Regions from separate parts of the Streptomyces sp. NPDC027189 genome, predicted to be linked through region 1. Evidence: riboswitches for the same ligand, from Rfam matches in the RefSeq annotation. Region 1 holds a riboswitch; each other region holds the start of a gene.
What was found. A riboswitch is a leader RNA that binds a small molecule or an ion and turns the genes downstream of it on or off. The one in region 1 is predicted to bind S-adenosylmethionine.
Positions count from the first base shown of each region.

Region 2: it holds a riboswitch for S-adenosylmethionine, as region 1 does, so the genes downstream of both, ACZ4RZ_RS10325 (aminotransferase class V-fold PLP-dependent enzyme) here and ACZ4RZ_RS49200 (putative leader peptide) in region 1, are expected to answer to the same signal.
Region 3: it holds a riboswitch for S-adenosylmethionine, as region 1 does, so the genes downstream of both, thrC (threonine synthase) here and ACZ4RZ_RS49200 (putative leader peptide) in region 1, are expected to answer to the same signal.

Region 1 covers NZ_JBVHRI010000056.1:4,065-14,301, forward strand. The annotation lists partial or broken gene ACZ4RZ_RS49155 (amino acid ABC transporter permease) at 1-527, opposite strand, end outside; partial or broken gene ACZ4RZ_RS49160 (LLM class flavin-dependent oxidoreductase) at 1,217-2,352, shown strand; gene ACZ4RZ_RS49165 (GNAT family N-acetyltransferase) at 2,349-2,885, shown strand; gene ACZ4RZ_RS49170 (hypothetical protein) at 2,944-3,228, shown strand; gene ssuE (NADPH-dependent FMN reductase) at 3,319-3,876, shown strand; gene ACZ4RZ_RS49180 (phosphotransferase enzyme family protein) at 4,033-5,115, opposite strand; gene ACZ4RZ_RS49185 (ABC transporter ATP-binding protein) at 5,112-5,753, opposite strand; gene ACZ4RZ_RS49190 (sulfurtransferase) at 5,801-6,046, shown strand; gene ACZ4RZ_RS49195 (glutathione S-transferase C-terminal domain-containing protein) at 6,057-6,839, opposite strand; gene ACZ4RZ_RS49200 (putative leader peptide) at 6,951-7,016, opposite strand; SAM riboswitch class IV at 7,053-7,198, opposite strand; gene ACZ4RZ_RS49205 (hypothetical protein) at 7,355-7,489, shown strand; gene ACZ4RZ_RS49210 (amino acid ABC transporter permease) at 7,655-8,659, shown strand; gene ACZ4RZ_RS49215 (amino acid ABC transporter ATP-binding protein) at 8,656-9,450, shown strand; gene ACZ4RZ_RS49220 (ABC transporter substrate-binding protein) at 9,500-10,237, shown strand, end outside.
Region 2 covers NZ_JBVHRI010000003.1:535,565-545,801, reverse strand. The annotation lists gene qcrB (cytochrome bc1 complex cytochrome b subunit) at 1-996, shown strand, start outside; gene trpD (anthranilate phosphoribosyltransferase) at 1,137-2,201, shown strand; SAM riboswitch class IV at 2,303-2,419, shown strand; gene ACZ4RZ_RS10325 (aminotransferase class V-fold PLP-dependent enzyme) at 2,610-3,971, shown strand; gene ACZ4RZ_RS10320 (Lrp/AsnC family transcriptional regulator) at 4,084-4,365, opposite strand; gene ACZ4RZ_RS10315 (rhomboid family intramembrane serine protease) at 4,362-5,093, opposite strand; gene ACZ4RZ_RS10310 (hypothetical protein) at 5,248-5,487, shown strand; gene ACZ4RZ_RS10305 (NYN domain-containing protein) at 5,522-6,871, shown strand; gene ACZ4RZ_RS10300 (C40 family peptidase) at 7,177-8,208, shown strand; gene ACZ4RZ_RS10295 (C40 family peptidase) at 8,425-9,447, shown strand; gene ACZ4RZ_RS10290 (hypothetical protein) at 9,481-10,237, shown strand, end outside.
Region 3 covers NZ_JBVHRI010000018.1:5,734-15,970, forward strand. The annotation lists gene ACZ4RZ_RS33735 (MFS transporter) at 1-1,228, opposite strand, end outside; gene ACZ4RZ_RS33740 (NADH:flavin oxidoreductase) at 1,494-2,615, opposite strand; gene groL (chaperonin GroEL) at 2,913-4,535, opposite strand; gene ACZ4RZ_RS33750 (cold-shock protein) at 4,854-5,057, opposite strand; gene ACZ4RZ_RS33755 (MoaD/ThiS family protein) at 5,507-5,782, opposite strand; gene thrC (threonine synthase) at 5,779-7,074, opposite strand; SAM riboswitch class I at 7,092-7,238, opposite strand; gene ACZ4RZ_RS33765 (glucosyl-3-phosphoglycerate synthase) at 7,416-8,360, shown strand; gene ACZ4RZ_RS33770 (alpha,alpha-trehalose-phosphate synthase (UDP-forming)) at 8,509-9,897, shown strand; gene ACZ4RZ_RS33775 (hypothetical protein) at 10,194-10,237, shown strand, end outside.

The sequences.
Region 1 (10,237 bases):
GGCCGAGCAGGTTGACCGTTGTGACGGTGACGAACTGGGGCCCGAAGGGGATGCCGATGCCGAGCGTCGGGTAGAGGGCGCCGATGTTGAACCAGAACAGCAGCTGCACCAGCAGCCGGGTGGCCCGGAAGATCCACGTGTAGCCCCAACTCAGCCTGCGCAGCACCGGGTTGGCAGATAGCCGTATCACGGCCAGGGGGTGCCGAGCAGGAAGCCAAGCACCATCACCACGCTGGTCAACCACAGGGTGAGCAGCAGCCCGTCGAGCACGGCGACGGTGGTGAAGTACCGGTCGACCACGTCCCACTGGAAGGCGCGGTTGCGGACGACGGAGTTGACCACCATCGCGAAGACCGGCAGCGCCGCGGCAGCCGGCGGCCGACATGCCGGCGCGGCACGATCCGTGACAGATCCCCGTCGGGGACTGGGTGGCCGGGGGCGTGGCCGGAGGCTTTCAGGCGTCCTGCGGGTGGGACGGAATCGGTGACGCGGGAGGGATCGGTGACGTCCGATGGCGAGACCGTCAGGAGGCTCTCCAGGGGAGGGACGCACGGGCGTCCGTAACCACCTGGCGGCGCACGTTCGTGGATGCCGCGCAGACACAGCGCGGTACGGGGCGGTGGCTGGGTTTCGCGTCATCACGCTCGCCGCGTTCCTCAACGCGGCCGGTACGGCTGCCGCGCGGGGCGGAGCCTGTCCGGCCTCGACCGTATGTATCCAACGCATGCATGTGTCAACCATGTACAGGAACTGCTCAACGCCGGTCCATCATCCGGGCCGTAGTTGACGAGAGGAGAGATGTACTGCTCAATTGATCGCATGAATGCCGAGCAGCGCCTGGTCACCCGCGACCACATCGACTTCGGTCGGGTGTGGTCCGCCGCGTGTTGCGCCTGATGCGGCAACGGGCCGTCCGGCCGGCCCGTTCCTCCCTCGGTGCCCCGTCGTGGGCTGAGTTCCTCCCTTCGCGGCACCGTAGTACAGATGCGCTGAACACACGCTGAATCCGCGTATGGACGGTCCCGCGTGACCTGACACGCGCTGCCGCCGCCTGACCTCGCCCGAGGCCCATTCCTCGGCATCATCACACCTGCCCACCACCTGGTTCCCAGCCCTCTGAAGCGCCGTCACACCCGGCCGCGCCGAGGGCTGCTGCGCCGTGCCCGCGTGCTGCCCACGGCACGGACCCAGAGGACTTGAGGAAAGGCAATCTCCCATGCCAGTGGAATTCCTTGGCATCGCCGCCACCAACGACGGCTCCGAAACGACCCCGCGCTCCGGCGATGCTTTCGACAAGGAGTACACGCTCCGGCTCGCCCGGGCCCACGAGGACCACGGCTGGGACCGGGTGCTGTTCGCCTACGGTTCCGGATCGCCGGATCCCGCGCCGGCCGCCGCCTACATCGCGAGCAGGCTGGACCGCCTCCAGATCTTGCTCGCCCACCGGCCCAACGTCTCGTACCCGACCTTCGCCGCAAAGACCTTCGCCACCCTCGACCAGATCAGCGAGGGCCGGCTGACCGTGCACTTCATCACCGGCGGCAATGACCTCGAACAGGGCCGCGAGGGCGACACCCTGACCAAGGACGAGCGCTACACCCGCACCCGCGAGTACATCCGGATCGTCAAGAAGATCTGGACCACCCACGAGCCCTTTGACCACGAGGGCGAGCACTACCGCTTCCATGACTTCGTCAGCGACGTCTTCCCGGTCCAGCAGCCCCGCCCGAACGTGTCGTTCGGGGGCTCGTCGCCTGCCGCGTACGCCGCAGGGGGCGCGGAGGCCGACGTCTACTGCCTGTGGGGCGAGCCCCTGGAGAAGACCGCCGAGCAGATCGAGGCCGTGAGGGCCGCCGCGAAGGCCGCGGGCCGTACCGACGTGCCGCGCATCCAGGTCGCGTTCCGCCCGATCATCGCCCCGACCGAGGGACCGGCCTGGGAGAAGGCCCACAGCACGGTCGGCGCGATCAAGGCCCGCAAGGAGAAGGGCGAGCCGGTCACCAAGCGCCACAACGGGCATGCACAACCGCAGAACGCCGGCTCGCAGCGACTGCTGGCCATCGCCGAGGCGGGGAGCGCTACGACCGCGCCCTGTGGACCCCGACAGCCGCCGCCACCGGTGGCGCGGGCAACTCCAACGCCCTGGTCGGAACCCCGGAGACGGTCGCCCAGGCGCTCCTTGACTACTACGACCTCGGCGTCGACATCCTCTCCGCCCGCGGCTACGACCTGCTGGGCGACGCGATCGACTTCGGTCGGTACGTGATCCCGATCGTCCGCGAGGAGGTCGCCAAGCGCGACGCCGAGCGGGCGGTGCGCGGCACGCAGAACCTCGCGGCGGTGAATGGATGACCTCCGTCGCACAACCACCGCCGCATGCAACCGAGCTGACGGTCACTCAAGTGACCGTGTCCGACCCGCGGGTGAGACCGCTGCTGCGTGAACTCGGCGACGAGTACTCGACGCGCTACGGCAAGGACGCCCACGCCGAACTCGCCCGCTATCCCGACCAGGAGTTCACTGCCCCGCACGGCGGAATGCTGCTCCTGCTCCTCGAACACGGCGAGCCGGTCGCGGGCGGCGCCTTCCGCCGGTACGACGCGACCACGGCCGAGCTGAAGCGGATCTGGACGCACTCCGCCCGCCGGCGGCGCGGCCTGGCCCGACGCGTCGTCGCCGAGCTGGAGCGTGAGGCGAGGGCCCGCGGTTACCGGCGGATCTACCTGACAACCGGTCCGCGCCAGCCCGAGGCCCGCAGCCTGTACCTGACGACCGGCTACACCCCGCTGTTCGACACCGAGGCCGACCCGGAAACCATCGGCCCCCTGCCTTTCGAAAAGCACCTGCCGGCCGCGCCATACCAGGGAAAGGCAGCCGACCTGTGAGCGTCCGTGGCATCAGAAGAACGACAGCGACACCTACCTCGCCCTTCAGCCCGGCCGGATGGACCTCTACCTCGACCCCAACCCGACCGCCGCCTGCCACGCGGTCACCACCGGGAGGGCCGAGGTTGTCGACACCTACTCCGGCGCCGGCGTCACCCTCCAGGGCCTCATCGTGGTCACCATCAAGAAGGACAGCGGCCTGGTCAAGCCGCTCGCCGACGCATTCAACGAGATCATCCACAACGGCACGTACGCCAAGGTGCTGGAGCACTGGGGCCTGTACGACGAGGCCGTGACCAAGTCCGAGATCAACCCGCCCCGACCGCCCGAGACCAACAAGTAGCCGTCGCAGGGATACGGGGCCGCAGCACGCCGTGGTACGCGGCCGCGCACCGCGATCCCACCCCTACCTCACGCTCCCGAAAGGTCCGCCATGGCCACCGTCCTGTCCGTCTCCGGAAGTCCCTCCGCCACCTCTCGTACCGCCCGCCTGCTGCGCCACCTGGACCGGCGGCTCACGGCCCAGGGACACGAGGTGATCCCCCTGGACGTCCGCACTATCCCCGCCGAGGCTCTGCTCGGCGCCGACTTCCGGCACCCGGCGATCGTCGAGGCGACCGCGCTGTTCGACCGTGCCGACGGGGTCGTGATCGGCACACCCGTCTACAAGGCCGCCTACTCCGGACTGCTGAAGTCCCTGCTGGACCTGCTGCCGCAGTACGCCCTGGCCGGCAAGACGGTCCTGCCGCTGGCGACTGGCGGGACAACGGCGCACGTCCTGGCGATCGACTACGCCCTGCGCCCGGTGCTCAGTTCCATGGGCGCCGCGCACATCGTCCAGGGCTGGTTCACGCTCGACAAGGACATCACGGCGAGCGACGACGGCACCCTGACCGTCGCCCAGGGCGCGGCAGAGGCCCTCGCACAGGTCGTCGACCAGTTCTCCGACGCCCTCGGCAGCCGTACAGCCCTGCTGGCGGCCGCCGGATGAGCACCGTAACCGTGGCCGCCCACGGCGAACGAGTGACCGACGACGACAAGCTGCCTGCCGCCCAGGTCCCCTTCGCCGGCTCTCGAACTCACCGATGAACCTCGTCCCCCGCGGTGCAGGCGGCCTTGGACCGTGGCGTGGCAGAAGCGCATCGCCCTAGGAACGACGCGTCCACAGCCGTACTCGATCGAGGAGCCGGAGTCCGTCGCCGGTCGTGAACCACCGGGTGTGGTCGACCAGATACCGGTACGCCAGATCGGCGTTGGCCCACGATCCGGTGATGCCGTGGAAGTATCCCAGCTCGGACAGGGCGAACTCCGCGTGCACGAGCGGCAGCAGCTCAGGCAGGGCAGCCGACTCGGCGGGGCTGAGCGGGCGTACCGAGGTGTAGCCGTCGAGGAGCGCGTCCACGTCGCCTGGGCGGACGGGGCGGGACGGGTCGAGCCACTGGACGGTGTTGCGCTCGATGGCGGTCGCGAGGTCGTGGACGGCGGTCGTGCGGTCGCTGAGGCCGAAGTCGAGGACGGTCGAGACCGTGCCGGTCGCCGGGTCCCACAGCAGGTTCGAGGCGTGCCAGTCGTTGTGCGTCCACAGCGGTGCGAGGCGGCCAAGGTGGGGCAGCAGGCGCCGGTGGAAGGGAAGATGAACCGCGCGCAGGTCCTCCCGCCAGGGACGGCCCGCCAACGCCGCGACCACTGCCGGTCGCTCGGCCGCATACGCCTCCACCGCGGCCTCGGGGTCGACCGCCGCGAAGATACTGAAGGAGGAGACGAGGGGCTGCGGGCGTCGCCTCGGGGCGCCGAACCCCTCAGCCGCCAGATGGAGTTGGGCCAGTGCGGCACCGGCGGCCCGGGCATGGGCCACGGACGCGAACGGCGACCACGACAGCGCGTCCCGGTAGAGATCCGTCCCCGTTCCGGCCGTATGGACCTCGTACACCCACTCCCCGCGCGCCTCGGCCCCCAGCACCTCCACGACCGGCGCACCCCGGTCCCGCAGATACCGCAGGAAGGCGTGCTCCTCGGCCAGACCTTCCAGGGTGCGTACGTCGCGGTGGTGCCGTTTCACGAAGAGCCGTCTTCCGCCCCGCTCGACCAGGGCGGCCGCCGACAGCGGGCGCGGGCTGCGCCACAGTACCTGCGCGGGACCGACGACGGCCTCGACCTCCGTCTCGGTGAGCGGCGGCCAGTCGGGGGCCACCGGTTCTGTACCCATGCCGTGGGCCAGGAGCCCGCTCATCCGGTCGTCACCGTGTTCGCCTGGCTCGCCCGGTCGCTGAGGGAGTCCAGCCGCCGCCGCTCGGTCGCCGCGAACTCCGGTTCGGTGAGGGCGTCGAGGCCGCGCGGGCCGGAGCGCGGCACCTCGATGCGCTCCACGACCGTGGCCGGGCGGGGCGAAAGGACATGCACCGTGTCGGCGAGCAAGACGGCCCCGCAAATGTCGTGCGTGACCAGCACGACAGTCCGGCGGTAGCGCTGCCACATGTCGGCCAGCCACAGCTGCATCTCGGTGCGGGTGAGCGAGTCGAGCGCGCCGAACGGCTCGTCGAGCAGCAGCACCGGCCGCTCCAGAACGACCGTGCGCAGCAGGGCCGCGCGCTGCCGCATACCGCCGCTGAGCTGGAAGGGATACGAGGACTGGAAGCCGTCGAGTCCGAAGGCGTCGAAGAGTTCGCCGGCCCTGCGCCGCGCCTCCTTCTTCCGCACTCCCTGGGCCTCCAGCCCCAGCGCCGTGTTGTCGAGCACTGTGCGCCAGGGGTACAGCAGATCCTTCTGGAGCATGTAGGCGACCTTGCCCGAGGCCACGGACGCGAGGGCGCCCTCTACCAGGATCTCGCCCGAAGTGGGCCTGTCCAGACCAGAGATCAGGTTGAACAGTGTGCTCTTGCCACTGCCGACGCGGCCACATCCCCGGCAGTCTCAGCTTGCCAGGGCATGGCCTCCTCGACGGCACGGGCCGGTTCCTGCCCGCCGCCGAACTCGCCGAACGCGTCGGCACGGTCCTCAAGGGCGAGGAGTCGCCGGTGATCCTCTACTGCGGCGGCGGCATCTCCGCCGCCGGCACCGCGCTCGCCCTCACGCTGCTGGGCCGTCAGGACATCGCCCTGTACGACGGTTCGCTGGAGGAATGGTCACAGGATCCGTCCCGGCCGCTCGCGACGGGCACCTGAGCCCCGGGGCTCACGCCGCGTCGGGCACCGCGTGGGTCCTGCCCCGGAAGGCGGGGTGGTCGCCGAGGCGGCGTACGTAGTCCCGGAGCCGGGGGTGCGAGCTGAGGGTTCCGGCTGGGCCGAGATGGACGAGCGCCACCCACAGGTCCACGTCCGCGGCCGTCAGCTCCTCGCCCAGCGCATAGGGCTGCCCGGCGAGCCGACGGTCCAGCAGGTCCAGTGCCGCCGATCGTCTTGAGGGCTGGGCGGCCGGGGTGACGTCCCGATCCAGCAGGTCATGGAGGGCGTCGATGTCCGCGGCAAGGGCCGGCGGGCGCAGCGCGGAGGGGCAGGCTCCGTCGTGGCCGGACAGCAGGCCCGCGAGGTCGCGGAGGATGTCCGGAGTGTGGTTGCTGACGATGCGCCCGCTCCACCGGTCGCACAGCGCGGGCGCCGTCAGTGGCCCGTCGTAGTGGTGCACCGTGGCCTCGTACGCACGGCGCAGCGAGGCGAAGGCGTCGGGTGTCTCGGCGGGGTGCGCCAGGAGTGTGCTGGCGACCGAGTCCTTCAGGCCGAGCAGGCCGAGGCTGATCGAGATGCGCAGCGAGCGCGGACAACTCACCGACAGGAACAGCTCGTAGCGGTGCGGTGCCGGGTAGAAGCCGCCGGCCAGACCGACGCCGATACGGCTGTGGAAGCGGTGGGGGAGGGGGGACGGTACGGCCGCTCTGGGGCGATGGCCCGAAGCGAACGAACTCTGGTTACAGACACTGGAGTTGTCTGTACTGGAACTGCGCGAAGCTGTCTCGGGCATGACTCTCCCTTTGGGAACGAGGAAGCCACCGCCGCCTTGTGGGCACCAGCGGCCGAATGCGGAGCGACTGCGCTTGTCGCACCGGTCCGGATCGCACGGACCGGTGGCGGATCAGTAAGCGCTGGAGACGCGCAACAGATCGATGTGCAGGCGCCTCGTCAAGCCGTTCCAGGGCATTCCCACCGGTCCCACCTCCGGGGCTCGCGAGACGCGAGACCACGCTTGCCCCGCCGCACCGGCGGGACCCGGTCGTCACCCGGGGCACCCCGTCGCGGTGGAAGGGTTGCCTGTCAGCGGGCCGGGGCCGATGACCACACGAGCGGGGCGAACCCGCGCCGTGGGCGCTGACAATCGTGACCGTCCACGTCAGTTTCGGCGCGCTCCGTGGCGCCGTCAAGAAGGCCGAGTATGCGGTCTCACCTGGTGGTCACTCGCATTGACATTCTTTTCGGGGCATGCCTAACTTGCGGCGCGCAACGAGATGCCCCAGGGCCGGAGAAGTGATGGTGACAGCGATGTACGCAGCTGACGGGACGGTCGCATGGCGCCGCCTCGGCCGCGTCCTGCTGTGCGCGGACCGCTCCGTCGACCTGCTGCGCGTCAACAGCGCGCTGTGTACGGTCGCTTGTTGCGCCCTCTGTCAAGGCTGACGGCTTTCTGAGTCTCTGACGACCACCGCTGTCGCGGTGTGCCCTCTCCCCGCCCAGCCCCCGTTCCGCGTGTACCCGTGCGTCGCCTCGTGCCGAGCCGCTCCCGCTCGGCGCGGTACTGCCGCATTCCGTGGTCCGGGGTGTCCGAATCCGCTGGAGCCCTCCATGAGTGAATCTCCGGGCATCGCTGTGTCCTCCGGATCAGCACCGCCCGCCGAGGCGATCCCCCGCCCCGACACCCCCGCCGAGCCGAAGCCCCTGGCGGCGCAGCGAGTCCTTCCGCTCCGGCGTCCCGGCCGCTGGATCATCACGGCCGTCGTGCTCGTGCTGGTCGCCCAGATCGTCCACGGCCTGGCCACCAACCCGTTCTACCAGTGGGACCGCTTCCGCTACTGGTTCCTGCGCCCCACCATCCTCGACGGGCTAGTCATCACCCTCGAAGTGACCGCGCTGAGCGCGGTGTTGGGGTTGCTTGGCGGGATCCTGATCGCGCTCGGGCGGCTCTCCGGGAGTCCGGTGCTGCGGGCCGTGAGCTGGGTGTACACCTGGCTGTTCCGGTCCGTGCCGCTGATCGTCGTGCTGATCTTCCTCTACAACTTCAGTGCCCTGTACAAGACGTTGAGCCTCGGGGTGCCGTTCGGGCCGGCCTTCGTCACCTTCGACGAGTCGCGGCTCGCCACCGACATGGCGGTCGCCGTCGTCGGCCTCAGCCTCAACGAGGCGGCCTACGCGTCCGAAGTGGTCCGCGGCGGCATCCTCTCTGTCGACCAGGGCCAGCATGAGGCGGCCGCCGCGCTCGGCCTGCCCAAGGGCTACCAGTTCACCCGGATCGTGTTCCCGCAGGCCCTCAGATCCATCACCCCGAACTACGTCAACCAGCTGATCGGCCTGATCAAGGGCACGTCCCTGGTGTTCTACGTGTCGCTGCTCGACCTGTTCGGCTCGGTGCAGACGATGGGCAGTACCTATCCCGGCGACATCGTGCCGCTGCTGCTGGTCGCCACCGTCTGGTACCTGATCCTCACGAGTGCCGTGTCCGTCGTCCAGTTCTACGTCGAGCGGTACTTCGCCCGGGGCGCCACCCGCACCCTGCCGCCGACCCCGCTGCAGAAGCTCCGCACCGGCCTGCGGGACCTGCGGGAACGTGCGCGCAGGGAGGCCGCCGTATGAGCACCGAGACAGCCGAGACCCTCGCGACCGCGCCCGCTGCCGTCGAGGTCCACGACGTGCACAAGTGGTACGGCGCCCACCGGGTGCTGGACGGCGTCGACCTGACCGTACGGCCCGGCGAGGTCACCGTCATCCTCGGCCCGTCCGGCTCCGGCAAGTCCACGCTGCTGCGGGTCATCAACCACCTGGAGAAGCCCGAGATCGGCTACGTCAGCGTCAACGGCGAGCTGATCGGCGTACGGCGTCAGGGGGAGCGGCTGAAGGAGCTGAGCGAGCGGGCGATCCTGGCGCAGCGCAGCCGTATCGGGTTCGTCTTCCAGAACTTCAACCTCTTCCCGCATCTGACCGTGCTGGACAACGTGGCCGCCGCCCCGGTCGCCACCGGGAAGCTCAGCAAGCCCGAGGCGCAGGACCTCGCCCGCGAACTCCTCGGGCGGGTGGGACTGGCTGACAAGACCGGTGCGTATCCGCGGCAGTTGTCCGGCGGCCAGCAGCAGCGGGTGGCGATCGCGCGCGCCCTGGCTCTGCGGCCCGGCGTGATCCTCTTCGACGAGCCCACCTCCGCTCTCGACCCCGAGCTCGTCGGAGAAGTCCTCGCCGTCATCAAGGACTTGGCGACCAGCGGCACGACCCTCGTCGTCGTCACGCACGAGATCGGCTTCGCCCGCGAGGTCGCCGACCGGGTCGTGTTCATCGACGGCGGCCGGATCGTCGAGCAGGGCTCGCCGTCCGAGGTCCTCAACCACCCGAAGCACGAGCGGACCAGGGACTTCCTCAGCAAAGTCCTATGACCGCCACCTCCCACACGTCATTGCTCACCGCTCACCATCAAGGACAGCCATGCGCACCCTCAGCTTTCGCAGCCGACTCCTCCGCGGTCTGACCGCAGGCACCGCCGTCGCCACGCTCGCCGCCGGACTCGCCGCCTGCGGGGGCAGCAGCGACGCCGCCACCACGACCGACGCCGCCGGCACGGTCACCGTGGGCAAGGTGTCCAACGGGGCCGCCAAGGAGACCGCACTCAAGGTCTCCGAGGTCAAGTCGATCAGCGCCGAGCTGCCCGCGACGGTCAGCAAGAGCGGCAAGCTGGAGATAGGCGTCGGCGCCCTGCCCGACGGCTTCCCGCCGCTGGCGTACGTCGGCTCGGACCAGAAGACCCTCACCGGCGCCGAACCCGACTTCGGCCGCCTGGTCGCCGCTGTCCTCGGCCTCAAGCCCGAACTGCAGAACTCCACTTGGGAGAACATGTTCGTCGGTATCGACAGCGGCAAGGTCGACGTGGCCTTCTCCAACATCACCGACACCGAGGAGCGCAAGAAGAAGTACGACTTCGCCTCCTACCGCAAGGACAACCTCGGCTTCGAGGTGCTGAAGAAGAGCACCTGGAACTTCGACGGCAACTACGAGCACCTCGCCGGGAAGACCGTCGCCGTCGACAACGGCACCAACCAGGAGAAGATCCTCCTGGAGTGGCAGACGAAGCTGAAGAAGGAGGGCAAGACCCTCACCGTCAAGAACTACGCCAGCAAGAACGCCGTCAGCCTGGCGCTGACCGGCGGCAAGATCGACGCCTACTTC
Region 2 (10,237 bases), on a different contig from region 1:
TTCTACTCGGTCCACGTACTGCTGCTGCCGGGCATCATGCTCGGCCTGGTGGTCGGCCACCTGATCCTGGTCTTCTACCACAAGCACACGCAGTTCGCGGGCCCCGGAAAGACGAACAACAACGTCGTCGGCATGCCACTGCTGCCGGTCTACATGGCCAAGGCCGGAGGCTTCTTCTTCCTGGTCTTCGGTGTCATCGCGGCCATCTCGGCGATCGCCTCGATCAACCCGATCTGGTCCATGGGCCCCTACCGTCCGGACCAGGTGTCCACGGGCGCCCAGCCCGACTGGTACATGGGCTTCTCCGAGGGCCTGATCCGTGTCATGCCGGGCTGGGAGATCAACATCTGGGGGCACACGCTCGTCCTGGGTGTGTTCATCCCGCTGGTGATCTTCCCGCTGGTCCTGGTCGCGATCGCGGTCTACCCGTTCATCGAGTCCTGGGTCACCGGCGACAAGCGCGAGCACCACATCCTGGACCGCCCGCGCAACGTCCCGACCCGGACCGCGTTCGGCGCCGCCTGGATCAGCTGGTACTTCGTGCTGCTCGTCGGTGGTGGCAACGACATCTGGGCCACGCACTTCCACCTGTCGATCAACTCGATCACCTGGTTCGTCCGGATCGCGTTCTTCGTCGTGCCGGTGCTGGTGTTCATCGCCACCAAGCGGATCTGCCTCGGCCTCCAGCGCCGCGACCGGGACAAGGTGCTGCACGGCCGCGAGTCGGGCATCATCAAGCGCCTGCCGCACGGTGAGTTCATCGAGGTGCACGAGCCGCTCAGCCAGGACGCGCTGCACACCCTCACCGCGCACGAGCAGTACATGCCGGCCGAGATCGGCCCGACGGTCGACGAGAACGGTGTCGAGCGCAAGGTGCCGGGCACGCAGCGGCTGCGCGCCAAGCTCAGCAAGGGCTACTACGGGGAGAGCAACCAGATCCCCAAGCCCACGGTCGAGGAGTACAAGGAGATCACGAGCGGCCACGGCCACCACTGATCTGCTGACCGATCCTTATTGATCGCCACGGCAAGAGCCCCCGTCCATTGCCTGGACGGGGGCTCTTTGCCGTCCTCCGGGCTGGATAGGGTGTTCCCATCTACAGGAGTCCCTTTCCGGGACGGACCCAGGAGCGGCTTATGAGCGCTGTGAACCCCGCTGGAGGCGACATCGCGGCGGGCCGTTCCTGGCCCGTGGTCCTGAACGGCCTCCTCGACGGACGTGACCAGAGCGCGGACGACACCGCCTGGGCGATGGACCGCATCCTGCGCGGCGAGGCGACCGACGCGCAGATCGCCGGGTTCGTGGTGGCGCTGCGGGCCAAGGGCGAGACCGTCGAGGAGATCACCGGACTCGTCCGGACGATGTACGAGCACGCCAATGTGATCGAGGTGCCGGGGCCGACCGTCGACATCGTCGGTACGGGCGGCGACGGCGCGAAGACCGTCAACATCTCCACCATGTCGGCGATCGTCGTCGCCGGGACCGGCGCCAAGGTCGTCAAGCACGGCAACCGGGCCGCGTCCTCGGCATCCGGCTCCTCGGACGTCCTGGAGAAGCTCGGCGTCAACCTCGAGCTGTCCCTGAAGCGGGTCGTCGAGGTGGCCGAGGAGGCCGGTATCACCTTCTGCTTCGCGGTGAAGTTCCATCCGGCGCTGCGTCACGTGGCAGCGGCGCGCGGGCAGTTGGGGATCCGGACGACGTTCAATGTCCTCGGTCCGCTGACGAACCCCGCGCGGGTGAGGGCGCAGGCGGTGGGTGTCGCGGATCCGCGCATGGCGCCGATCGTGGCGGGTGTCTTCGCCGAGCGCGGCAACTCCTCGCTGGTCTTCCGCGGCGACGACGGCCTCGACGAGCTGACGACCACATCGACCTCCCGGGTGTGGGTCGTGCGCGACGGCAAGGTGACCGAGGAGCGCTTCGACCCGCGCGACGTCGGCATCGACCTCGTCCCGGTGGAGGCCCTGCGCGGCGCCGACGCGTCGTACAACGCGGACGTCGCCCGTCGCCTGCTGAACGGCGAGACCGGGCCCGTACGGGACGCGGTACTGCTCAATGCGGCCGCGGCCCTGGTGGCCCTGTCGCCGGGCGAGGGACCGCTCCCGGACCAGCTCCGTGCCGGGATGGAGAAGGCGGCGCACGCCATCGACTCGGGCGCCGCGAAGAGGACCCTCGACCGGTGGGTGGCGGCCAGCAACGCCTGAGCCGTACGGCTCGCGGGCCGTACGTGCTGTGACGCAGGGCGCAGTCCGGATTCTGGACTGCGCCTTGCGCGTCGAAGATCTTCTGGCAAGATGCTGTACCAGGTCATGAGCGACAGTCATGAGGCCCCGGCCGACTGTCCGGCAACCCTCCGTCCGTGGCGGGGTGCCCCGGGTGAAGACCAGGCCGTAGGCAGCGAGGTCTACGGCAAGCGCGGACCCCTCGCCCTCTTTTGAGTGGATACAGCCCAGGGGTCCTGGTCGTTCGAGGGAGCCTTCTGTGAGCAAGCGAATGCGATAGGGCGTAGAGCCCCGCCTCCGCACACCCCTTTCACCCTTTTCCCGCGCTGAGCCGTACCCCCGTGTACCCGCTCGCGTGGTGATTCCACCTGCCTCTCACAGGAGCTCGCCATGTCTGTCTCCACCACTGCCGCCGACCAGGCCGTTTGTACCCCGCTGCCCGTTCTGGGCCGGGATGTCACCGTCCCGCTCGTCACCGGTGGCGAGGTCACCTACGCCGCCCTCGACTACGCCGCCAGCGCGCCGGCCCTGCAGCGGGTGTGGGACGACGTCGCCGCGTACGCCCCGTACTACGGCAGCGTCCACCGCGGCGCCGGCTACCTCTCGCAGCTGTCCACCGACCTCTTCGAGAACGCCCGCAGGACCGTCGCGGACTTCCTCGACTGCCGGGACGGCGACCAGGTCGTCTTCACCCGCTCCACCACCGACTCGCTCAACCTGCTCGCCGCCACTCTTCCGGCCGACTGCCAGGTCTTCGTCTTCGAGACCGAGCACCACGCCTCGCTGCTGCCCTGGCGGGACGCCCGGGTGACGTACCTGAACGCTCCGCGCACGCCCGGCGAGGCCGTCGCGACCCTGGAGCGCGCGCTCGCGGACAGGGATCCGTACGGTCCGGCGCTGGTCTGTGTCACGGGCGCGTCCAACGTCACCGGCGAGCTGTGGCCGGTGCGTGAGCTCGCCGCGGCCGCCCACGCGCACGGCGCGCGCATCGTCCTCGACGCCGCGCAGCTGGCCCCGCACCACCCGGTGTCCGTCCGTGACCTCGACGTCGACTGGGTCGCCTTCTCCGGTCACAAGCTGTACGCGCCCTTCGGGTCCGGCGTCCTGGCCGGCCGCTCCGACTGGCTGCGCGAGGCCGAGCCGTACCTGGCCGGCGGCGGTGCCAGCCGCAAGGTCACCCGGCGCGAGGACGGGGGAGTGGACGTGGAGTGGCACGAGAGTGCCGCCCGTCATGAGGCAGGGTCTCCGAACGTCATCGGCGCCTACTCGATCGCCTCGGCCTGCAAGGCGCTGACCGAGGCCGGGTTCGACACGCTGGTCGCCCGTGAGCGGCGCCTGATCGACACGGTCCGCGCGGGGCTCGCCGAGGTGCCCGAGGTGCGTGTCCTCTCCCTCTTCGGCGACGACGCCCCGCGCGTCGGCGTGATCTCCTTCGTCGTCGAGGGGTGGAACAGCTCGCACTTCGCCGCCGCGCTCTCCGCCGAGTACGGCATCGGCGTGCGCGACGGTCTCTTCTGCGCCCACCCGCTGGTGCGCACGCTCCTCGGCAGCGATCCCCAGGCTCAGGGCGAGTGCGGTGCGCCCGAGGCCGCGCCCGGCGAGAAGTCCCTCAATGCGATCCGGGTCAGCTTCGGGGCGGGGACGCCCGACGAGCACGTGGAGCGCTTCGTGCGCGCCGTGAGGGAACTGGTGCGGGACGGTGCGCAGTGGCAGTACCGCACGGAGGACGGCCGCTGCGTCCCGGCCGTCTGAGGGTTTTCGCCCCCGCCGCCCCTGCCCGTCGTCCCGTCCCTGGGGCTCCGCCGCAGACCCCGTTCGCGCAGTTGCCCGCGTCCCTTTTCAGGGCCGCGGGCAACTGCGCGATCTAGCCGTCCAGGCCGATGGCGAAGGCCGCTTCCAGGTCGTGCTGCGAGTACGTACGGAACGCCACGTGTGTGTCCGTCGCCTCGACGCCCGGGATCTTGCTGATGCGGCCGGGGATGACGTCCGCCAGGTCTTCGTGCTCCTTCACCCGGACCATCGCGATCAAGTCGTACGTACCGGTGACGGAGAAGACCTCGCTGACGCTGTCCAGCGCGGCGATCGACTCGGCGATCTCGGGGATCCGGTCCACGCTGGTCTTGATGAGGACGATCGCGGTGATCACAGCTGGTTCTCTCCCTCGGGGGCCGTCGCTGGGGCCTTCACTCTAGTCGTACGCCCAAACCTCACCCACGCGTAGACGAACCCCAGCGAGAAGCCCACCAGATGGGCCAGATAGGCCACCCCGGGGCCCGATGTGTCGCGGCCGGCCGCGAGCCACTGCAGGGTCACCCAGAACGGCAGCACCACCCAGGCGGGAAAGCGCAGCGGCAGGAAGAAGAGAAACGGGAAGAGACTGGTCACCCGGGCCTTGGGGAACAGGTACAGGAACGCGCCAAGGATCGCGGAGATGGCCCCGGAGGCGCCGACCAGGGACTGCGGCGACTCGGCGTTGGCGGCCGCGTAGCCGAGCAGCGCGAGATAGCCGCAGCCGATGTAGAAGAGGGCGAACTGCACGTGGCCCATGCGTTCCTCGGCCATCGCCCCGAAGACGTAGAAGAAGAGCATGTTGCCCAGGAGGTGGAGCCAGCTGCCGTGGATGAACAGGGCGGTGGCCGGGGTGAGCGCCGCGCGGGGCGCGCCGTCGAAGAGTTCGGTGGGCACCACGCCCCAGCGCCGGAAGTAGGCCCGCTGGGCGACCAGCAGTTCGTCCCCGGTTCCGTACGTCGGATTGAGGCCCGCCGCCGGGCCGATCACGAAGATCAGGCAGCACAGGGCGATCAGGCCGTAGGTCACCGGCGCCGAGTGGCCTCGAATCGCTCTGCCGACCGTCGTACTCCAGTTGCTGATCATGGTGCAGAGCATGGCGTAACGGGTGCCATGCAGACAGATCGCCTCGCCGCCGTGGACGGCCGAGCGTCGGGCACCCGCCAGGCCGTAGGGTTACGAGCCACACGCACCAGGGAGACTGGCGCTGGACGGACACTAGAAGGAAAGCGACTGCCACATGACGGTTCCCCTGCCGGACGCCAAGACTCGCTGGCGCTGCACGCTCTGCGGCAACCTCACGCGTTTTGACGTGACCCGCTCGTCGAAGGTCGTCGAGTATGTGCACCTCGACCTGGCCGGTGAGCCGAAGGTCGAGGAGCGCGAGGTGGTCAGTGAGACCATCGAGTCGGTCCGCTGCCGCTGGTGCAACGCGGTGGATCAGGTGGAACTCGTGGACAGGCCGGGCGCCGGCTCCTGAGGGAGCGGGCCCCGCACAGGTATTGGGGTGACGGATGGTGGAGACCACAGGCGGGGAGCCGGACGACGGCACCGCCGAGGTGCTCGATCGTCCGCTGCCCGATGGTGTGCGGAGAAGAGTCGTACAGATTGTTTCCGACGGGTTCGGCGGGTTGACCATTGCTGAACTTCCTGCCCAATTGCGGCAATACGCCCGGTTCGCTCCCAATCGCCGGGCCAAGTTCGCCGGTAACGCCATGGCCGCGGCCCTGGAGACCGACCCGCTGTTCAGGCAGCGCATCGGCGAGAAGCTGAGAGAGGCTCAGCCGGAGCTCACCGGCGCCCTCGACTCGGGCGCGCCGCCCCCGGCCGCGGATCCGCTGGACGTGGCGGCCGCGGCCTATGTGCTGCGTCCAGCGGGCTGGGTGAAGCTGGTGACCGCGGCGGGCGAGGAGGCCCTGCGGGCGGACGCGGAGCGGGCCGGCGAGGAGAGCCGGGCCGAGCTGGAGCGGCTGCGCGAGGAGCTCGCGGAGGCCCGCGGCCAGACGAAGGCCGAGACCGAACGGCTGCGTACGGAGCTGGAGACGGCGAAGAAGGAAGCCGAATCGCTTCACCGCAAACTGCGCGGCGCCCTCAGTGACGTCAAGCGCGGCGAGGCGGCGCTGCGCAAGCTCCAGGCCGAGATGGACGCCGTACGGGCGGAGGGGCAGATCCAGGTGTCCGCCGCCGAGAGCGAGACCCGGCGGCTCAAGGCGCGGCTGGGAGAGGCCGAGGCGGCCCTGGAGGCGACCCGGCGGGCGGCGCGCGAGGGGCGCAGCGTCGAGGACATGCGGGTGCGGCTGCTGCTCGACACCGTACTGGAGGCCACTCAGGGGCTGCGGCGTGAACTCGCCCTGCCGCCCGTGTCGGTGCGGCCCGCGGAGACCGTCGATGCGGTCGAACCGGGACGGATGACACCAAAAGACATCGCCGCCCGTGCCCTGTCCGAAAACGATCCGGCGATCCTCGACCAACTGCTCGCGCTGCCGCAGGCCCATCTGGTGGTCGACGGCTACAACGTCACCAAGACCGGCTATCCGCAGATGCCGCTGGAGAAGCAGCGCCTGAGGCTGCTCGGGCAGCTCTCGCAGCTCGCCGCGCAGACCGGCGCCGAGGTGACATGCGTCTTCGACGGGGCAGAGCTGGCCGCTCCCGTGCTCCTCGCGCCACCGCGCGGGGTGCGGGTGCTGTTCTCCAAGCCCGGCGTCACCGCCGACGAGTTGATCCGTCAGCTGGTCCGGGCCGAGCCGCCGGGGCGGCCGGTCATCGTGGTCTCCACCGACCGTGAGGTGGCCGACGGGATCGCCAAGGCGGGTGCGCGGCCGGTCGCCTCGGCGGTGCTTCTCAAGCGCTTTTCGCGCGGTTGACGATCTGGGGCGTACGCCTCATAGGCAACGTAAGTCCCATGCGTAACCTCCGGGTGTGATGTCCGAATTGGCGAAACCTTCACGCAACGTAGTGTCAAGCGCGCATTACTGCATGTGAGTTGTCGGCAAAGAATGCGCTCGGTGACCGAGATTTTTCCTATGAGGATTTGAACTGATCACAGGAGGGTCACTAGGGTCAGGCCTCGAACCTCCGCTCGGGTGATCATTCATTGGGAGTGACGGCGGAGGGGCACCGCCCGTCGGCGCATTCGGCAGGCGGCTGGAGGAAGAAGGAGCTCGCCTTCGTGGCGTCCCACCGTCGACCCAAGCAGCCGAGCCGCACCCGTGTGACCGTGCTCACCACCGCCGCCGCCGCTGCCGTGGCCCTCAGCGCAAACGCCGCCAACGCCGCGCCGAGCGAGAAGCCGAGCAAGGACGAGGTCAAGGCCAAGGTCGACAAGCTCTACGAGGAGGCCGAGAAGGCCACCGAGAAGCTCGACGGAGCCAAGGAGAAGCAGGCGAAGCTCCAGAAGGAGATCAGCGCCCTCCAGGACAACGTCGCCCGCGGTCAGGAAGAGCTCAACACCCTGCGCGACGGCCTCGGTTCGATGGCCAGCGCCCAGTACCGCACCGGAGGCATCGACCCCTCCTTGGCCCTCTTCCTCTCCTCCGACCCGGACACCTACCTCGACAAGGCGTCCACGATGGACCAGCTGAGCGCTCAGCAGGTCGAGTCGCTCAAGAAGGTCCAGGAGAAGCAGCGTTCGCTCGCCCAGCAGCGCAAGGAAGCCTCCGACAAGCTCAAGGACCTCGCCGACACCCGGGCGGAGCTGGCCAAGAAGAAGAAGGAAGTCCAGGCCAAGCTCGGCTCGGCCCAGAAGCTCCTCAACACCCTGACGGCCAAGGAGAAGGCGGCGCTCGCAGCCGCCGAGCAGGAGCGCGCCACCCGGGCCAGCGAGCGCGTCGACCTCGGCAACAGCAAGGGCTCTGGGCGCGCAGGGGCGGCGTTCTCCGCCGCGCAGAGCAAGATCGGCTCGCCGTACGTCTACGGCGCCTCCGGCCCCAGCTCCTTCGACTGCTCGGGCCTCACCTCGTGGGCATACGCCCAGGCCGGTGTCTCCATACCGCGTACCTCGGAGGCGCAGGCCAACGCCGGTACACGCATCTACTCGCAGAGCGCTCTGCAGGTCGGCGACCTGGTCATCTTCTACGGCGACATGCACCACGTCGGCCTCTACGCGGGCAACGGCCAGGTGCTGCACGCCCCGCACACCGGCGCGGTCGTCCGCTACGAGTCGATCGGCAACATGCCCTTCCAGTTCGGCGTCCGGATCTGACGCACGCCCGCTGAGCGGACCCTCACCGCACCGCCCAAACGGGCGAATTGCGGCAGCTCCCGCTGACCCCACGCCCCGTCGGTGACCTGCGTTTCCGGCGGGGCGTCACGCTGTGCGCCTCCAGGCGGCTTTGGCCGGTGCGTAGTCGCACGGCTACTGTCTGGCGCGTTTCCCCCAATTCCGGGGGACCGTCAGCGGAAGGGAGAGCGGCTACTCGTGGGGTCCCATCGCCGCCTTGCACCGTCCGGTTTCGACCGGGGCGCTGGCGCCGCCGGATTCGCCGTCTGCGTGATGTCCGCCGCGGCAGCGGCACTCGGCGCCCTGCCGGCCGCCGCAGCACCGCAGGACGACGCCCGGGCCGAGGTGGACCGCCTGTACGCACAGGCGGAGAAGGCCACCGAGGCGTACAACAAGGCCGACGAGCGTGCCGACTCGCTACGCAAGGAAGTCGGCACGGCGCAGGACGAGGTCGCCCGGCAGCAGGAGCGCATCAACACCATGCGGGACGTGCTGGGCTCGCTCGCCGGGGCCCAGTACCGGGCCGGCGGCCTCGATCCCTCCCTCACGCTGCTGTTCGCCGACGACCCGGCCGACTACCTCGACAGGGCCGCCGCCCTGGACCGGATCACCGCGCATCAGGCCGGTGAACTCAAGGACCTCCAGCTCGCCATGCGCGACCTCGCCCAGAAACGCCGGGAGGCCACCGGCAAACTCGCCGAGCTGGAGCGCAGCCGCAAGGCCGTCGCCCAGAACAAGCGGACCGTCGAGCGGAAACTGGCCAAGGCCCGGCAGCTGCTCAACTCGCTGCCGGACTCCGTGCGCGCCGCCTACGACCGGGCGTCGCGTTCCGCACGCGTCGACATGCCCGACCTCGGGGGCGCGGTCCCGTCCTCGGCCCGTGCGGCCGCCGCCGTCGCCGCGGCCCGCTCGGTGGTCGGCCGGCCGTACGTGTGGGGTGCCAACGGGCCCGGCGGCTTCGACTGTTCGGGCCTCATGCAGTGGTCGTACGCGCAGGCCGGAGTCGGTCTGCCGCGCACCTCGCAGGCCCAGCGGTACGCCGGACACCAGGTACCGCTCTCCCAGGCGCAGCCCGGCGACCTGATCACCTACCGCTCGGACGCGAGCCACATCGCGATGTACATGGGCAACGGCCAGGTGATCCACGCGCCCTACCCGGGCGCCCCGGTGCGCTACGACCCGGTGGGCATGATGCCGATCTCGTCCGTGACGCGGGTCTGACCCCCGGGGCGCAGCCGCCGTACGATCGGGAACGTGGCTGGTCGAAGACGTGCGTCGCGAGCGTGGCTCTCCCTGGTGCTGCTGCTCGCCGTGCTCGTCGGCTGCGGTGGCCGGGCGTCGTCGGACACCGTGACGGCCGAGGTGCAGCGGGTGCTCGAAAAGCGGGCGGCGGCGCTCCTCGACCGGGACGAGTCGGCGTACCGGGCCACCGGGCAACCGGCCGGCACCGACGCCGAGTTCGGGAATCTGCGCGATCTCCCGCTGGCGTCCTGGTCGTACCACCTCACCTCCCTGCACCGCTCGGGCGACCGGGCCACGGCCGACGCGGAGCTGCGCTACCGCATCAAGGGCTACGACACCGCGCCCGTCACCGCGGCCCGCGCCCTGCGCCTGACCCGCAGCGCGGGGACCTGGTACGTCGCCTCCGACGAGCCCGCCGAGAAGGCCAGCGAGCAGCTGTGGGAACAAGGGGCCGTCAAAGTCGCACGGGGTGAGCACAGCCTCGTCCTGGGGGTCGGGCAGACCGGCGAGCGCCTGCGCGCGTACGCGGATCTCGCGGACCACGCCGTGCCCGCCGTGTCGGAGGCGTGGGGCACGGACTGGTCGGGGCATGTCGTCGTGGTCGTACCGAAGTCGCTGGACGGGATGGCGGGGCTGCTCGGGGCTCCGGCGTCCGGCTACCGCGGGATCGCGGCGGTCACCACCGGTGAGGCGGGCGGCTCGGCACGGGCGCCCGCGGACCGGATCATCGTCAACCCCGACGCGTACGGCGTTCTCGGCGACTACGGCA
Region 3 (10,237 bases), on a different contig from region 1:
TGTTGAGGCTGTTGGCGGCGCCCGTCTCGGAGGCGGGCACCGCACCCATGATCAGGGCGGGCATCGCACCGTAGGCGAAACCGACACCGGCGCCGATGACGCAGGAGACCAGGACGAGGTGCCAGACCTCGGACATCAGCAGGATGTTGAGGCCGTAGCCGGCGGCGACGATGACGGCGCCCAACATGAGGGTGATCTTGGGCCCCTTGGTCTTGGTGATGGCGGCGGAGAGGGGCGCCATGGCCATCATGACCAGACCCTGCGGGGCCATGACCAGACCGACGGTCATCATCGACTTGCCCAGGCCGTACCCGGTGGCCTCGGGCAGCTGGAGCAGCTGCGGCAGAACCAGGGACATGGCGAACATCGAGAAGCCGAAGGCGATCGAGGCGAGGTTGGTGAACAGCACCTGGCGGCGAGCGGTGGTGCGCAGGTCGACCAGCGGCTGGCTGGTGCGCAGCTCGTAGACGCCCCAGGCCAGCAGGACGACGACGGCCACCGCGAACAGGCCGAGGGTGGTGCCGCTGGTCCAGCCCCAGTCGCTGCCCTTGGAGACGGCCAGCAGCAGGGAGACCAGGCCGACCGCCATACCGGCGGAGCCGATCAGGTCGAAGCGGCCGCCGGTGCGCACCGTGGACTCGGGCACGATCGTCAGGACGAGCGCGACCGCGACGACGCCGAGGGCGGCCGAGGTCCAGAACAGGATGTGCCAGTCGAAGTTGTCGGCGATGAAGGCGGCGGCGGGCAGGCCGAGCGCGCCGCCGACACCGAGGGAGGCGCTCATCAGGGCGGTGGACCCTGCGAGGCGTTCGGCGGGCAGGACGTCCCGCATGATGCTGATGCCGAGCGGGACGACGGCGGCGGCCAGGCCCTGGAGGGTGCGGCCGATGATCATCGGGACGAGGGAGTCGCTGAGCGCGCAGACAACCGAGCCGGACACCAGCAGCACGAGGCTGACCAGCAGCAGGCGGCGCTTGCCGAACATGTCGCCGAGGCGCCCGGCGACCGGGGTGGCCACGGCGGCGGCGAGCAGCGTGGCGGTGACCGCCCAGGCGGTGTTCGACGCCGAGGCGTCGAGGTACTTCGGCAGCTCCGGGACGATCGGGATCACCAGGGTCTGCATCAGCGAGACGACGATTCCGGCGAGGGCCAGGACCGCGACCACGGCGTTCGACCTCGGCGGAGCGGAGCTCCCCGCCTCGGGGGATCGGGCGAGTGCGTCGGACATGGCGGGGCCTCCGGGCGACGGCAAGATTGCTTGACTTACTCAAACTTAATCACGATTGATTGACTTAAGCAAGAGAAGTGTTCGAAGCGGGGGGCGCGCCGTGTGTTTTCTCGCCCCCGCCGCCCCTGCCCGTCCCGTACCTGGGAGCTGCGCCCCCAGACCCCCTAAAAGATTGCGCAGTTCCCCGCGCCCCTGACGGGCCGCGGGGAACTGCGCTGCAACCGCCCGCCGGGTAGGGGCGGCGGGGGCTGAGAACTCTTCCAGCTCAGCTGAGGGTCTTCAGAGCCGCCGCGTCGTATGCCGCCAGGTCCGCGAATCGTCCGTCGAGGACCTTCGCCGCCCACTCCGGGTCCTGAAGCAGCGCGCGGCCCACGGCGACGAGGTCGAACTCGTCGCGCTCCAGGCGGTCCAGCAGGTCGTCGATGCCCCTGACCGAGGAGCCCTCTCCCTGGAAGGCCTTGAGGAACTCACCGTCCAGGCCGACCGAGCCGACGGTGATGGCGGGCTTGCCGGTGATCTTCTTCGTCCAGCCGGCCAGGTTCAGGTCGGAGTCGTCGAACTCCGGGAGCCAGTAGCGGCGGGTGGAGGCGTGGAAGGCGTCCACTCCGGCGGCGGCGAGCGGCGTCAGGATCGCCTCCAGCTCCTCCGGGGTCTCGGCGAGCCGGGCGTCGTACGCCTGCTGCTTCCACTGCGAGTAACGGAAGAGGACGGGGAAGTCCGGCGAGACCGCCGCGCGCACTGCGGCCACGATCTCCGCCGCGAACTTCGTACGGGCCACCGAGTCGCCGCCGTACGCGTCCGTGCGGCGGTTGGTGCCCTCCCACAGGAACTGGTCGATGAGGTAGCCGTGGGCGCCGTGCAGCTCTACGCCGTCGAAGCCGATGCGCTCGGCGTCGGCCGCGGCCGACGCGAAGGCGCCGACCACGTCGTCCAGGTCGGTCTGCGTCATGGCCTTGCCGGTGACGTCGGCACCCTCGGAGCCGATGCCGGAGGGGCCGACCGCCGGGGCGTCCGCGAACGGCGGCTCACCCTGATTGCGCACCATGCCGATGTGCCACAGCTGCGGCACGATCGTGCCACCCGCCGCGTGCACGGCGTCGGCGACCTTCGTCCAGCCCGCCAGCTGCTCCTCACCGTGGAAACGCGGGACGCGGTCGCTCTGCCCGGCCGAATCGTGGCCCACGTACGTGCCCTCGGTGACGATGAGACCCACGCCCGCGGCGGCACGGCGGGCGTAGTACCCGACGACGTCCTCCCCCGGTACGCCGCCCGGCGAGAACTGCCGGGTCATCGGGGCCATCACGATGCGGTTCGGGACGGTCAGGCCGTTCAGGGAGACGGGGCGGGACAGGATCTCGGCTGCGCGCGAGGCGGCGGTGGCAGTCACGAAGGGGGCTCCTCGGAGAGGTCGATCAGTGTCGAGCAGTTAAGGGATTCCGGGCGGTATGTGCACATGCATCGACCGCCCGTGAACGACAACTGCCCCACCCGCCACGACATTCCGCCGCCCCACGGCCCATTCCTGTGATCCCGCACACGCGCGACTGGAGCACCCCGGATCCACCCGACGGCAGCACCCCGGAATCGCCTGATGGCAGCACCCCGAAAACGCCCGAGGGCGGCACCCCCTGGGAGTGGGGGTACCGCCCTCGGAACGTAAGGACAGTGATCAACCAGAGGTCGATCAGAAGTCCATGTCACCGCCCGGCATGCCGCCCGGAGCGGCCGCGCCGGCCTTCTCGGGCTTGTCGGCGATGACGGCCTCGGTGGTGAGGAACAGCGCGGCGATGGAGGCGGCGTTCTGCAGGGCAGAGCGCGTGACCTTCGCCGGGTCGATGATGCCCTCGGCGATCATGTCGACGTACTCGCCGGTCGCGGCGTTCAGACCGTGACCGATGGGAAGGTTGCGCACCTTCTCGACGACGACACCACCCTCGAGACCACCGTTGACGGCGATCTGCTTGAGCGGGGCCTCCAGGGCGAGCTTCACGGCGTTGGCGCCGGTCGCCTCGTCACCCTCGAGCTCCAGCTTCTCGAAGACCGCGGAGGCCTGGATGAGGGCCACGCCACCACCGGCGACGATGCCCTCCTCGACGGCCGCCTTCGCGTTGCGAACGGCGTCCTCGATGCGGTGCTTGCGCTCCTTGAGCTCGACCTCGGTGGCGGCACCGGCCTTGATGACGGCCACGCCGCCGGCCAGCTTCGCCAGGCGCTCCTGGAGCTTCTCGCGGTCGTAGTCCGAGTCCGAGTTCTCGATCTCGGCACGGATCTGGTTGACCCGGCCGGCGACCTGGTCGGCGGAGCCGGCGCCGTCGACGATCGTGGTCTCGTCCTTGGTGATGACGACCTTGCGGGCGCGGCCCAGCAGGTCCAGACCCGCGTTCTCCAGCTTGAGGCCGACCTCCTCGGAGATGACCTCGCCGCCCGTGAGGATGGCGATGTCGCCGAGCATGGCCTTGCGGCGGTCACCGAAGCCCGGGGCCTTGACGGCGACGGACTTGAAGGTGCCACGGATCTTGTTGACGACCAGGGTCGACAGGGCCTCGCCCTCGACGTCCTCGGCGATGATCAGCAGCGGCTTGCCGGACTGCATGACCTTCTCGAGGAGCGGCAGCAGGTCCTTGACGTTGCTGATCTTCGAGTTGGCGATCAGGATGTACGGGTCGTCGAGGACGGCCTCCATACGCTCCATGTCGGTGGCGAAGTACGCCGAGATGTAGCCCTTGTCGAAGCGCATACCCTCGGTGAGCTCCAGCTCCAGACCGAAGGTCTGGGACTCCTCGACGGTGATGACGCCTTCCTTGCCGACCTTGTCCATGGCCTCGGCGATGAGCTCGCCGATCTGGGTGTCGGCGGCGGAGATGGAGGCCGTGGAAGCGATCTGCTCCTTGGTCTCGACATCCTTGGCCTGCTCGAGCAGGGCACCGGAGACGGCCTCGACGGCCTTCTCGATACCGCGCTTGAGGGCCATCGGGTTGGCACCGGCGGCCACGTTGCGCAGGCCCTCGCGGACCAGCGCCTGGGCGAGAACGGTCGCCGTGGTCGTACCGTCACCGGCGACGTCGTCCGTCTTCTTGGCGACTTCCTTGACCAGCTCGGCGCCGATCTTCTCGTACGGGTCCTCGAGCTCGATCTCCTTGGCGATGGAAACACCATCGTTGGTGATCGTGGGGGCGCCCCACTTCTTCTCGAGGACGACGTTCCGGCCCTTGGGGCCAAGGGTGACCTTGACGGCGTCGGCGAGCTGGTTCATCCCGCGCTCGAGACCGCGCCGTGCCTCCTCGTCGAACGCGATGATCTTGGCCATGTGAAGTGGTCCTCCCGGACGGGGTGGATTGCTCCGGATCGCGCCCGCGCCCGCGACGGACGGCCTGCAAACCCTGTGGTTCCTTGCCCCACAGGCCTGCGGGCCTCGCCGGCCCGATCCAAGTTCTGTCACTCTCACTCGGAGAGTGCTAACGCCAATGATTAGCACTCGGCCCCTGCGAGTGCAAGCGCCTCTCACTAACGGGAGCGGGCCCGGCGGCGCGAACGGGGGCGGGTCCGGGAACGCACGAGGGGCCCGCGTCCCTGATGGGATGCGGGCCCCTCGGCGTGAGTGCGTCGGTGGCCGTTCGCGCCGGGATCAGACGGCGAGCTTGACCATGTCCGCCTGCGGACCCTTCTGGCCCTGCGAGATCTCGAACTCCACTCGCTGACCCTCTTCAAGGGTGCGGTAGCCGTCCATCTGAATCGCGCTGTAGTGCACGAAGACGTCCGCACCACCGTCGACCGCGATGAAGCCGTACCCCTTCTCCGCGTTGAACCACTTGACGGTGCCCTGAGCCATGCCTAACTCCCCTATTACTGGCCCTTGCACAGATCCACACTTCGCGGATCCGGGTCAGACCTCACCCCCCAACGGTTGGGGGTGTGCGCCGGAACGCGTCGACCGCGGCTGAATGTATCTGTCCAACTGCCGTCTGCAACAGGTCAATCGGACGAGAATTCTGGGCACGGCCGATCGGTAATATGCGGAGAATTCGAGAAGATTCAGGGCAAGTCGGGCCCCGTAAATGCCATAAACGGCTCAAAAAGGCGGGGCACTTTGGCTACTTCTTGTCGGGTCTCGCGCAGATACTCATATGCGTCCGGCATGAAAGGCGAAGCAGGTTCCCCAACTCTACCGCGCTCAACCATGCAGAATTGCCCCCTCCGTTTCTCTCACGGAGGGGGCAATTCGATGAACTCTTAGTGATGAGCGTTACCTACGGTAACAATCTCACCCTGGGTGACGGTTCAGCCGCCCGCGACGGCCGGGATGATCGACACGCCCGCACCGTCCGGCGTCGCCGTCTCCAGACCCTGCTCGAACCGCACGTCGTCGTCGTTGACGTAGACGTTGACGAAGCGGCGCAGCTTGCCCTGGTCGTCCAGAACGCGCGCGGCGATACCCGTGTGGTTCTTCTCCAGGTCGGCGATGACCTCGGCGAGGGTCCCACCCTCGGCCGTCACCTCGGCCTGGCCGCCGGTGTAGGTGCGCAGGATGGTGGGGATGCGGACGTTGACGCTCATGATGCGAGGCCAGCCTCTCGGAAGGAGTCCAGGTTCGGGCGGATGGTCGCGGTCAGGCCTGTGCCGGCCACCGCGTCCAGGGTCTTGAGGCCGTCGCCGGTGTTGAGGACGACCGTGGTCAGGGTCGGGTCGAGGAGGCCGTTCTCGATCAGCTTCTTCGTGACGCCGAGGGTCACACCGCCCGCCGTCTCGGCGAAGATGCCCTCGGTCCGCGCAAGGAGCTTGATCGCATCGACGACCTGCTCGTCGTTGACATCCTCCACCGCACCGCCCGTGCGGCGCGCGATGTCGAGGACGTACGGACCGTCGGCCGGGTTGCCGATGGCGAGCGACTTGGCGATGGTGTTCGGCTTCTGCGGCCGTACGACGTCGTGCCCGGCCTTGTAGGCGACGGACACCGGCGAGCAGCCCTCGGCCTGGGCGCCGAAGATCTTGTACGGCTTGTCCTCGACGAGGCCGAGCTTGATCAGCTCCTGCAGCCCCTTGTCGATCTTCGTGAGCTGGGAGCCGGAGGCGATCGGGACGACCAGCTGGTCGGGCAGTCGCCAGCCGAGCTGCTCACAGATCTCGTACGCCAGGGTCTTGGAGCCCTCCGCGTAGTACGGCCGCAGGTTGACGTTGACGAAGCCCCAGCCCTCGCCGGCCGGGTCGCCGATCAGCTCGGAGCAGAAGCGGTTCACGTCGTCGTAGTTGCCCTCGATGCCGACGAGCTCGCCGCCGTAGATCGCGGCCATCACGACCTTGCCCTGCTCCAGGTCGTGCGGGATGAACACGCAGGAGCGGAAGCCGGCACGGGCGGCGGCGGCGCCGACCGCGCCGGCGAGGTTGCCGGTGGAGGAGCAGGAGAGGGTGGTGAAGTTGAAGGCGCGCGCGGCCTCGATGGCCTGGGCTACGACGCGGTCCTTGAAGGAGTGCGTCGGGTTGCCGGAGTCGTCCTTGACGAAGAGCTTGCCGGCGTCGACACCGAGCTCGCGCGCCAGGTTGTCGGCCTTGACGAGCTTGGTCCAGCCGGGGTTGATGTTCGGCTTCTCGGCGACGTCCGCGGGGACGGGCAGGAGGGGCGCGTAGCGCCAGATGTTCGCGGGGCCCGCTTCGATACGCTTGCGGAGTTCCTCGGTGTCGTAGGCCGAGAAGTCGTACGCGATCTCCAGCGGGCCGAAACACTCCTCGCAGGCGAAGACCGGGCCGAGCGGGACGCGGTGCCCGCACTCGCGGCAGGAAAGCGCGGCGGCGGGGCCGAGATCAACGGCGTCTACGGTGTTGGTGGTGCTTGCAACAGTCTGCGCAGCCATGGAGGCGAGGCCCTTTCTCCTCATCTTCCTCACGACGCACTTCGCCGTGAGACGGATTTGGCACCTTCCCTAGCCGGGAGCCTCGCCACGTCAACGTGACAAGACCGGCTGGAGGGTTGCCGGGGCTTCAACGGGCCGTATCCCTCTGCCCCTCTGGATGAGCGGTATTCGGTTGTTGAACTATTGATCACCATGCGCGCCGACGATCTACGCAATGCGATGGTCATCCGCGTTGTTCAAGACTGTAACCGAAGGCCAGGACAGTTGAGATAGTCGTCCGAACCGCGAGATGGATCACACCGTGAGACAACGGGTGATCAGACAGTGAGGAGCCGCAGACTGTGCTGAAGGAAGTCGAGCGCTGGCTGAGCACACGCTCCTGGTCCGTGACCGATCGCCCGCTCCACCAGCTCATGGCCGCCAAACGCACCACAGGGTCGACGGTCAGTGTCGTGCTGCCCGCGCTCAACGAGGAGGAGACCGTCGGCGAGATCGTCGCGGTCATCCGCCACGATCTGATGGAGCAGGTGCCTCTCGTCGACGAGATCGTCGTCGTCGACTCGGGCTCGACGGACCGCACCTCCGAGGTCGCCGCCGCCGCGGGCGCGCGAGTCGTGCACCGGGACGAGATCCTGCCGCGCATCCCGGCCGTGCCCGGCAAGGGCGAGGTCCTGTGGCGGTCGCTCCTCGTGACGGGCGGGGACATCGTCTGCTTCATCGACGCGGACCTCAAGGAGTTCTCGTCCGACTTCGTCTCCGGGATCGTGGGCCCACTGCTCACCGAACCGGGCGTGGACCTGGTCAAGGCGATGTACGACCGTCCCCTGGGTCAGGCCGCGGGCCAGGGCGGCCGCGTCACCGAGCTGATGGCCCGCCCCCTGCTGAACATGCACTGGCCGCAGCTCGCGGGCTTCGTCCAGCCGCTCGGCGGCGAGTACGCGGCCCGCCGTTCCCTGCTCGAACAGCTGCCGTTCCCCGTCGGATACGGCGTCGAGCTGGGCATGCTCGTCGACGCCCTGCACCTGGTGGGCCTGGACGCCCTCGCCCAGGTCGACGTGGGCGTCCGCAAGCACCGTCACCAGGACGGACAGGCGCTGGGCCGCATGGCCGCGGCGATCTACCGCACGGCCCAGCTGCGCCTGGCCCGCGGCCACATGATCCGCCCGTCGCTCACGCAGTTCGAGCGGGGGGAGGACGGTTTCGAGCCGCGCACCCACTCCGTTGACACGGAGGAACGCCCTCCTATGGTGGAAATCTCCGAGTACCAGAAACGGAAGGCCGCGTAGAGCGCGCCCCCAAGGGGCGCGGGGAACTGCGCGACCAGCCCCCACCGGCCTGCGGATGACGAACGGCACCGCATTGCATACAGCCGAGGGGAACGTTTGAGCGTTTCGGTGCCGGGCTAGGTTTCGAGGCATGGCTTCAACGCGTGGCATGGCTTCAACGCACGGTGCCCACCGGATCCTGGTCGCCTCCAACCGCGGCCCGGTCACCTACGAAGTGCGCGAGGACGGTTCGCTGCACGCCAAGCGCGGTGGCGGCGGGCTGGTCTCGGGCCTGTCCGCGATCGGGCCGGACGCGGGCGCCCTGTGGGTGTGCTCGGCGCTCGGCGACGGGGACCGCGAGGCGGTGCGGCGCGGGGTCGGCGAGGACGGCGTACGCATGCTGGACATCGACGCCGAGGTGCACGCCGCCGCGTACAACGGCATCGCGAACTCCGTGTTGTGGTTCGTCCACCACATGCTGTACCAGACGCCGCTGGAGCCGGTCTTCGACGCGGAGTTCCGGCGCCAGTGGGCGTCGTACGAGGCGTACAACCGCGCGTTCGCCGAGGCGCTGGCCGACGAGGCGGCCCGGGGTGCCGTGGTGGTCGTACAGGACTACCACCTGACCCTCGTGCCCGGGATGCTGCGTGAGCTGCGCCCCGACCTGCGGATCGGGCACTTCTCGCACACACCGTGGGCGCCGGTGGACTACTTCCGGATGCTGCCGGACGACATCGCCGAGCAGGTGCTGCGCGGGATGCTGGGCGCGGACCGGCTCGGCTTCCTCACCAGGCGCTGGGCGGACGCGTTCACCGCGTGCGCCGCCGACCTCGTCGGCGGGCTCGGTGACACCCGGGTCGGTGTGCACGGGCTCGGCGCGGACGCGGACTTCCTGCGGCGACGCTCGCACGAGGCGGACGTCGAGGAGCGGATGGCCACCCTGCGGGAGCAGATCGGCGACGGCCGCAAAACAATCGTGCGGGTCGACCGGACCGAGCTGTCGAAGAACATCGTGCGCGGACTGCTGGCGTACCGCCGGCTCCTCGACGACCACCCGGCGTGGCACGAACGCGTCGTGCACGTCGCCTTCGCGTACCCGTCCCGGCAGGACCTCGCCGTGTACCGCGACTACACGGCGGAGGTGCAGCGTCTCGCCGAGGAGATCAACTCGCAGTACGGGACGGCCGGTTGGACTCCGGTCCTGCTGCACGTCAAGGACGACTTCGCCCGCTCCCTGGCCGCGTACCGGCTCGCCGACGTGGCCCTCGTCAACCCCATCCGGGACGGCATGAACCTCGTCGCCAAGGAGGTGCCGGTCGTCTCCGACGAGGGGTGCGTGCTGGTGCTGTCGCGGGAGGCGGGGGCGTACGAGGAGCTGGGCGAGGATGCGATTTCTGTGAATCCGTACGACGTGATCGGTACCGCCCGCGCGTTGCACGAGGCGTTGTCCATGTCCCTCGGCGAGCGGGCCGAGCGTACGAAGCGGTTGGCTGCCGCGGCCACGGCTTTGCCGCCGGCCCAGTGGTTCCTTGAGCAGTTGCACGAGCTGGACGCCTGATTGCAAGGCTCCCGGCGTTGGTGGCTGTGCCCACCCGCTCCGGCCCCGCGGAACGACTGCCCACAGTGACAACGGCTGCGGCGGTCGCGGAGTCCAACAGTGGGCTCCGTTTGTCCGTGGGCCCCCTATGCGTCCCCTGGCTACCTTCCGCGCATGGCTCTCTGGCGTACGCGCATACTCACGGTGATCGCGGTGGCGGCTCCGCTGCCCACTGGCGTGGCCCTCGCGAAGACCTCTCCGGGCCGACGTACTACCTGGACTGCGGGCGGGGTGACGACGACGGGTCCAAGACCTCGGTGGGCGGGGCCTGGCCATCGCTCGCCAGGGCGAGTGCCCATGT